DNA from 4 places in the Alteromonas sp. ABH2_165 genome. Region 3 is predicted to be linked to each of the others. Evidence: predicted binding sites of a transcription regulator. Region 3 holds the regulator's gene; each other region holds the start of a gene.
What was found. The regulator sigma-54, encoded in region 3, starts transcription at its own class of promoters, with help from an activator protein. The targets are predictions, from matches to a motif close to GTTGGCACGNNNNTNGNNT.
Positions count from the first base shown of each region.

Region 1: a site for sigma-54 is predicted at 912-930, ahead of glnA (glutamate--ammonia ligase). Genes of this name have one in related genera too.
Region 2: a site for sigma-54 is predicted at 917-935, ahead of ACXAFQ_RS01535 (flagellar hook-length control protein FliK). Genes of this name have one in related genera too.
Region 4: a site for sigma-54 is predicted at 1,270-1,288, ahead of ACXAFQ_RS19170 (FimV/HubP family polar landmark protein). Genes of this name have one in related genera too.

Region 1 is NZ_JBSWWF010000004.1:149,067-151,274, forward strand. Features, by position in the region: gene glnA (glutamate--ammonia ligase) at 1-841, opposite strand, end outside; gene typA (translational GTPase TypA) at 1,624-2,208, shown strand, end outside.
Region 2 is NZ_JBSWWF010000001.1:358,671-360,878, forward strand. Features, by position in the region: gene fliI (flagellar protein export ATPase FliI) at 1-427, shown strand, start outside; gene fliJ (flagellar export protein FliJ) at 433-882, shown strand; gene ACXAFQ_RS01535 (flagellar hook-length control protein FliK) at 1,020-2,208, shown strand, end outside.
Region 3 is NZ_JBSWWF010000006.1:274,696-276,903, forward strand. Features, by position in the region: gene ptsN (PTS IIA-like nitrogen regulatory protein PtsN) at 1-105, opposite strand, end outside; gene hpf (ribosome hibernation promoting factor) at 114-401, opposite strand; gene ACXAFQ_RS13630 (RNA polymerase factor sigma-54) at 431-1,909, opposite strand; gene lptB (LPS export ABC transporter ATP-binding protein) at 2,000-2,208, opposite strand, start outside.
Region 4 is NZ_JBSWWF010000011.1:51,455-53,662, forward strand. Features, by position in the region: gene ACXAFQ_RS19170 (FimV/HubP family polar landmark protein) at 1-1,142, opposite strand, end outside; gene ACXAFQ_RS19175 (aspartate-semialdehyde dehydrogenase) at 1,517-2,208, opposite strand, start outside.

The DNA of each region.
Region 1 (2,208 bases), on a different contig from region 3:
TTTTGCCATCTTTAGCGATTGATTGGTGAACGTGCATACCAGAACCGTTGTCGCCAACCAGAGGCTTAGGCATGAAGGTCGCAGATTGACCGTATGCATTTGCCACGTTGTGAACAACATACTTATAGATTTGAACTTCGTCAGCTTTCTTAACCAGGGTGTTGAAAGCACAAGCGATTTCGTTCTGACCAGCAGTTGCAACTTCGTGGTGGTGAGCTTCAACTACCAGACCCATTTCTTCCATTACCAGACACATTGCGCCACGGATATCGTGTGCAGAATCTACTGGAGGAACTGGGAAGTAACCGCCTTTCACGCCTGGACGGTGAGCAAGGTTACCGCCTTCAAAGTCTGCGCCTGAATTCCATTTTGCTTCAGCAGAATCGATCTTGAAGAAGGAACCCGCCATATCAGTGTGGAATTTAACGTCGTCGAACAGGAAGAATTCTGGCTCAGGACCGAAGAATGCAGTGTCACCGATACCGGTAGACTTCAGGAATTCTTCAGCGCGGCGTGCTACAGAGCGAGGGTCACGGTCGTAACCTTCCAATGTAGATGGCTCTACGATGTCACAACGGATGTTAACCTGCGTTTCTTCTGCAAACGGGTCAACAACAACAGATTCTGCATCTGGCATCAGGATCATGTCTGATTCATTGATGTGTTTCCAACCAGAAATTGAAGAACCATCAAACATTTTACCTTCTTCGAAGAACTCATCGTCGACTAACCCTGCAGGGATCGAAACGTGTTGCTCTTTACCTTTAGTGTCGGTAAAGCGTAAATCTACGAATTTTGCTTCGCTTTCTTTGATGAGCTCTAATGCCTTTTCTACTGACATCGTGTCCTCCGGATTATTATACTAAAAAGTGGAATGAACAATTTCACTCCAAAATAATTGGGAATTTCTGAAGCTATTTTCATGCCAGCTGTAGTTAAGCACCAGAATGCGGCTTAGCAGGGCGTAGCAGATAAATTCACAAATGCAAATGCACGATTTTGGTGCATGAGATGTCTGTTTTGGTGCAAATGTAACGCTTCAGACCTTCAACTGTTTCAAAACACCCTTCCGTCATCAGCGTGAACTTTAACCGTCAACCTATACCACGGGATGAAATATACGAAGGCAGGAAAAGAATACTGAAAGAACAGTTAGTAGCTGGTGAATGAAACTGCGTCTAGACTAGAACAAAGCAAACTCGGATACTAGTACCGGTATCGATAAATCGTTGGAATAATTTAGAACGTAATGGTTGTGATGACTTATTGTGCAGCGTTCAGTACGTTTACTGATTGACCGCGAGCGAGAAGTCCGAACAGTGAAAAAGTTCAGGTTTACCGTCGTTCAGGGTAGAACCCGATTGTTTGTGCTACAGTTCTTAATGCATTACTTAAGGCATTGCCGGGGTTTTACGGGCGCTTAATGCAGAGTGAGCCTGCGAGTTGAGCGTAAAATAATCAGTTATCTGACAAAATAAATCATCGTCTTAGCCACGCCGCCCTATTATTAACCAGTAATCCCCTATATAATCGCGCCCAAAATTACCCCGCCTACGCAAGATCAGGTACACCAAACACTCCGAATTGGCCCCCCGATTAGGCACCCGAAACGAGACTAAAAACATGACAGAAGCAAATAACGCTACTGATATCAATAATTTAAGAAATATTGCGATTATCGCGCACGTTGACCACGGTAAGACTACGCTGGTTGATAAACTGCTTCAGCAGTCCGGTACGCTGGAAAGCCGCGGCGAAGCCCAGGAACGGGTGATGGACTCTAACGATATCGAAAAAGAGCGTGGTATTACCATTCTGGCGAAAAACACCGCCATTAACTGGAATGAATACCGCATCAATATCGTAGATACTCCCGGACACGCCGATTTCGGTGGTGAGGTAGAGCGTGTTATGTCTATGGCTGACTCTGTACTGCTTCTGGTTGACGCGCAGGAAGGTCCGATGCCACAGACACGCTTTGTAACCCAGAAAGCATTTGCTCAGGGCCTGAAGCCAATCGTGGTTATCAACAAAATCGATAAGCCAGGTGCGCGCCCTGATTGGGTAATGGATCAGGTATTCGACCTGTTCGATAACTTAGGTGCGACTGACGAACAGTTAGACTTCCAGGTTATTTATGCATCAGCTCTAAACGGTTGGGCATCAATGGATGCAGATACCAAAGGCGAAGACATGACGCCACTGTTC
Region 2 (2,208 bases), on a different contig from region 3:
TCAAGGCTCGATCACCGCATTTTATACGGTACTGACGGAAGGCGACGATCTTCAAGATCCCATTGCCGATGCGGCGAGGGCAATACTGGACGGTCATGTTGTGTTGTCCCGTTCGTTAGCCGATAGTGGTCACTATCCTGCAATCGATATTGAAGCCTCTATCAGCCGGGTAATGCCGATGGTAACCAGCGACGAACATTTAGAACAAGCCAGACGTATTCGTCAGGTCTACTCAATGTACAAACAAAACCGTGATCTCATTTCCATTGGTGCGTATGCCAAAGGTTCAGACCCGCGTATCGATTTGGCCATTCGTGCCGAACCTGCAATTAACGCTTTCCTGCAGCAAGGTATGAAGAATATTCTGCCTTACAGTGAGTGCCTTCAAGGCATGACTGCCTTGGCGGGTGGGTTAGGTAAAGGGTAACAGCCATGAGTCAACTTGATTTAGTCGCTAAGTTTGAACTGGAAAAGGAACAGAAGGCGGCGCAGCAATTTCAGCTCGCGCAGCAGCATGTTACCCAGCAACGTCAAAAGTTAAGTAGCCTGCAGCAATATCGGTTGGATTATTTGCGTCAAATTCAGGCCACTGGCAAGAGTGGTGTGGGCGCGAAAGCGTATCATCAACATCTTTCGTTTGTGGGTAAACTGGATAAAGCCTGCCAACAGCAAATGAACCTTATCTCTCAGGCTACCGTGGTGGCCGATCAGCGTAAACGTGCCTGGCTGGAACAGCAAAAGCGTCGGAAAGCCGTGGATATGTTAATCGATAAAAAAGCCCTTGAAGCCCGTCAAAAAGAATCTCGCCTGGAACAAATCATGAGTGATGAGTTCGCTTCACAAAAATTCTATAGAAATCAGTTGTCCAAGTCAGGTTACTAACAATTTTTCAAGTAAATTTCATAGTAATTAAACAATTGGAACAGGATTTGAATAGTCTTTTCCGTGACGAAAAATAACCCACCCAATTTACTGTTTTTTGACGAAAACACACAGTCTGCGGGAAGAGGATTGAGATTATGATGCAACAAGTTGCCACGCAACGTTCAGATATTGCCGCTCTGCCAGTCGATATAGAATCATCGACAGTAAGTGCGGATTCTTCAAGCCAAAATCAGGCTTTTGAAGAGGTATTTACGCAAGCGACTCAATCCCCGCCTGTGCGTGAGAACAAGCCACGGGAAAAGAACGCAGATGACATTACGGTTAATCGTTCGGTTAAACGTGACACACCGGTTGAGAAAAAGGTGGAAGAGCAATCTCGCCGTGGTGATAGCAATGAAGCGCAGTCGCAGTCTGAACAGTCAGCCAATGAGGTCACTACCAGGAAAACCCAAAGTAGTGGCAATGGAAATAATGGCGAAAATGCAGCGGATGTCGACACCGAACACGATGACGCCTTGTTGGCTCAGGGTGAAGAGGCAATTGAGGAGAGCACGGAAGACATCCAACCTGATATCGACATACAGCCTGACTGGTTGGCTTTTGTCGATGCCATCCGCAAGCTTAACAGTGGTGACGAAACCGCGGCTGAGCAAGACATTGTAATAGATGCTTCTGGCGGGGGCGACGTTATTGTTGATGACCCAGCCTTGTCCACCGATGTTGTCTCGCCGGATACCGACCTTGAAGCACTCATCGCGAGTTTAAAAGGCACAGTTCAAACTGACGTCGAAAATACTGCAAGTACAGATAAAAACGCCGAATTAGCCGCCTTGGTCGAAGCGTTGAATGAAGCCGTGAAAAAGCTCATGGCCAGTGAAGAAAACGGCGAGCAGCCGGGCAAGGCCGACGACGTTGTGACTGACGACGTAATGAAAATGGCGGCCTCACTGCTTGCAAGCCTGTCAAAAAATGGCAGCAAAGATCTAAACCGGATTGCTGAAAGTCTTGCTGACGGCGAGACTTCTGCTGAAGCAGACATCATCGTCACCGACGCAGAGTTACTGGTATCACTGATAAAAAGTGAACTTGGCGAAAACACAGAAGAGCAGCCGAGCGGCAAAGAAGCAGATAAAAACGCAACTGATGGCGGCAGCGCGGCATTACCCCTGGTGCCGGCAAACGATTTGATGAAAAATCTGGCGGTAACCGAAGACACCACTAAAACACTGGTAGCGGAATCGTTGGCAGATAAAGTCGTCGCGCTTTTGCCTGACAGTAGCAATGAAACGCAAAAGGCTGAGGTAAAACAGGGCGTGATGGATG
Region 3 (2,208 bases):
GTTTTTAGCGGCAATCCCACTGATGATTTCGAGAATGCGCTTTTTACTATTGCACTGGACCGCACATTCAGTGCGATCCAGGCTAACTATGGCTTGTATATCCATGAATTCAATTAATGCTTTTTAAGCTTTTCCTTGTGTTTCAGAACCTGCCGGTCGAGCTTATCTACCATGCTGTCGATAGCTGCGTACATGTCCTGATTTTCGGAAGAGGCAAAAACCTCTGCGCCACTGAGGAAAACCGTTGCTTCTGCTTTCTGATTAAGTTTTTCGACATTCAAAATTACGTGCACATTCGATATGTGGTCGAAGTGACGTTCTAGTTTACTGAATTTCGTATCGACATAGGTACGCAAAGAATCTGTGATCTCAACATGATGACCAGTAAGGTTTATTTGCATATTTCGTCTTCCTTATTTTGAGCAGCCCATTAAATGAGGCTTTTGCGTTGGTTAGACGGCGGGATCGATAGGGACTCCCGGTACTTTGCTATTGTTCGCCGGGCAACCATGATGCCTTGATCGGCCAACAACGAAGCAATCTTGCTGTCGCTCAGCGGTTTGCTTGGCTTTTCAGCCGCAACCAGCTTTTTAATCAGTGCGCGAATCGCTGTGGATGAACACTCACCACCGGACTCTGTGGCCACGTGGCTTGAGAAGAAGTACTTCAACTCAAAAATGCCTCGAGGCGTATGCATGTACTTCTGGGTGGTAACCCGGGAAATGGTTGATTCATGCATATCTACCATTTCTGCGACATCGTTCAGCACCATTGGTTTCATCATTTCAGGGCCATGCTCAAAAAAGCCCATTTGTTGCTGAACAATGCAGTTCGCTACTTTAAGCAGGGTGTCGTTACGGCTTTCAAGGCTCTTGATAAACCATTTCGCTTCCTGCATATGAGAGCGAATAAATTGTGAATCGCTGCTATTGCGGGCCTTACGGCTCATTGCGGCGTATTGTTGGTTAACACTTAACTTCGGCAGGCTGTCTGGGTTGAGTTCTACTACCCAACGGCCGTTTTTCTTCGCCACAGAAACGTCTGGAATAACGTATTCTGGTTCCTTAGTGATAAGTGCACTACCCGGACGCGGATTCAGCGTTTGCAGTAGACGCATAGCTTCACGAAGCTGGTCTTCTTTCAGGCGCGTTTTCCGCATCAGCGTACGGTAATCTTTGCTGCCAAGTAAATCGGCGTGCTCTCTTAACAGTAATCTGGCTTCTTCCAGCCAAGGGGTATCGGGGGCGTATTGCGTTAATTGCACCAACAAACATTCTTGCGGTGTACGCGAGCCAGAACCGATTGGGTCGAACAATTGGATGCGCTTGAGTACGCATTCCACTTCATCTTCTTCTACCGGCTCTTCCATGTCTTCACTGTTCACGCTTTGCAGAATGTCTTCCACGGTAACAGTGAGGTAACCCGATTCATCAATCGAGTCGATGATGGCCAGCGCGATAGCGCGGTCGATGTCTGAGAAAGGCGTTAGGCGCATCTGCCAAAGCAGATGGTCTTGAATATTTTCGGTGGTTTCACCTTGGAATATTTGCTCGTCATCACCGCCGGCAGGACCGGGGGCAGGCGCAGAAGACGCAGAAATGTATTCGTCCCAGGTGCTGTCGAGAGGGAGTTCATCGGGCAGGTCATTTTTTTCCAGCGCTTCGCCGGTATCCATGCTTTCCGAGGCTGACGCAGATTCAGGCATGCTGTCGTCGTTATCGAGATTATTCTTCTCAACAACATCGTTGTCTGAACTGTCGTCCACTTCCAGCAGCGGATTAGAATCCAGTGCTTCCTGAATTTCCTGTTGTAAATCCAGCGTCGACAACTGCAATAGTTTGATCGCCTGCTGAAGTTGCGGCGTCATTGTCAGTTGTTGACTAAATTTTAGCTGTAAAGATGGTTTCATCTACGTCTTATATTAACTCTGCAAAAAGTATCTGGCTAAAACGGCGATTTATTATTCTTAAATTGCGGTTTGTTATGCCCGATAACTTAACTATAGCCTGAATTGCTCACCTAGGTATACATCTCGAACTTTTTGATTACTTAATACCTGTTCTGCGGTGCCCTGAGCAATCAGTTCTCCATGACTGACGATATAGGCTTCTTCACAAACATCAAGGGTTTCCCTTACGTTGTGATCGGTAATCAGGATGCCTATACCTCTGTCTCTTAAATGTTGAATGATCTTCTTTATATCATTAA
Region 4 (2,208 bases), on a different contig from region 3:
TCGGAATTTCCGTCTTCAAACGCAAAGTCCTCTTCAGGCACCAGCATGTCATCGTCAAGATCGGCAAAACTCTCTAAATCGTCATCGAGCGACTCTTCCAATTCGTTAGAGAGCACGTCATCGAGGAGTTCATCATCATTGAAAAGCTCATCGTCGGACAATTCTGGCGTGTCATCCAGATCAGGAATGATGGCAGCTGAAGCGGCTGCCGCGGCAACAGGTGCGGTATCCGCAGGCGAAACCTGGGCAACAGGTTGCACCGGTTCCACATCGTTGTTTTTCTTGCCACGCTTTAAGAACCAGGCAACTAAACCGCCCACTAGCAACAAGGTAAGTACGCCTGAACCAATGATCAACGACATGGGTTGCATCAGGGTATTCATGAACGAAGCATCTTTTTCAGCCTGTCTTTCGGCTTGTTCCTGCTTCATCATGTCCAGCACTTGCATCAATTGGCTGGTTTGCGTGTCCATTTTACTCTGAACATCACCTTCGACCTGATTTCGCAAAGAGGCCAGATCTTCATTCACTTGTTCGACACGATCGTACAGCTTGCGGTTTTCATCCAGAATCGCCTGCACACTATCGAGGGAGGCTGCAAATTGTTGACGAAGCTCATCAAACTGCTCAGTTTGCTGACTGTCAAGGCGGGTGATCTTATCTTCAATCGCACTGCGGGTGGTGGTGAGGTCTTCTTGATTAACCAGTGGTACCGGCGGTTTGATGTTATTCGTACTGCTGCCCGGGCGATTTTCCATGCGGGCAAAATTGTCGTCATCTTGCTCGGCACGCATTTTCGCGCGCTCAGGGTCGATGCGGGCAATATAACGCTCTGATGGTAATTGCAGCATGGCGCCATTTACCAGCAGATTGAGATTTTGCTGTTCGAAGGCATCGGGATTAAGTTCATAAATCCCAATCATCACCTGGTAGACAGAGAGGTTCTTGTTTTGTTTGTAGCGGTTGGCAATACGCCACAGCGTATCGTTATCATCGATGGGGCCATACACATTGCCGGAATACTGACTGGTGGCATTTTTTGGCCCACGGATCGGCATTTGCCGTTCCTGCGCGTCACTGAATCCCGGCGCGGCTGCCAGTAACAATAAAAAAATTAGCAAGCCCGTAACATGCGATTTCATAGCGTTCCTATATGCCCTCAAGCGTACACCGGAAGAGATATTCCAGTTGGCCAGGCCAGGTGGTGTAACCAGTACACGGACAAGCCGGCACACCGCTGCCTGTTATTCTTATAATGTCAGAGCTCGTTTGCTCGTAACGTGCCAGTCCGACTGGCGAGTCAGAAAACCGTCACTATCAGAAATATTCCTGTAGATTCACAATTTTATGCAAACTTCAATCCATGATGATAATTTGCACTTAACAGTTACCAAAACTATAAACCAGTTAACGGTAACTATCTAGAAAAACGCAAATTTCAGTGCAGACACGTTAATTTGCTTTAGAAAGGTTATCGGCAGGCCGGCGCAGAAGTTTACCCCTGCGCCGGTTTGACTTACAGGTAGTCTTTTATAAGGGTTTCAGCAATTTGCACGCTGTTAGTGGCAGCACCTTTGCGCACATTGTCCGATACCACCCACAGGTTCAGTCCGTTGGGGTGAGAAATATCATCGCGAATGCGCCCTACGTGCACCCAGTCGTTGCCGCTGGCACTGCTTACCTGAGTCGGAAATTCTTCACGGGCATCGTACACCTTCACGCCAGGGGCATCGGCAAGCAACTGCTTCACCTGCAGCGCATCTACTGGCATACGTGTTTCTAAATGAATGGCTTCTCCGTGGCCATAAAATACCGGCACGCGCACTGCCGTGGCATTGACCAACACGTCACTGTCACCCAGGATTTTCTGGGTTTCCCACACCATTTTCATTTCTTCTTTGGTGTAGTCGTTGTCCATGAAGGCATCGATTTGCGGTATGGCGTTAAATGCGATCTGGCGGCTGAAGGCTTCCGGCGTGATAGGACGGGTATTCAGCAGATTGGCCGTTTGGAGTGCCAGTTCTTCCATGGCTTTCTTGCCACCACCCGATACCGACTGATAAGTACACACGTTAATGCGCTCGATACCAGCCACATCATGAACTGGCTTCAGTGCCACCATCATCTGAATGGTTGAGCAGTTTGGGTTAGCGATGATGTTGCGATTACGAAAATCAGCCAGCGCCTGCGGATTCACTTCAGGTACAA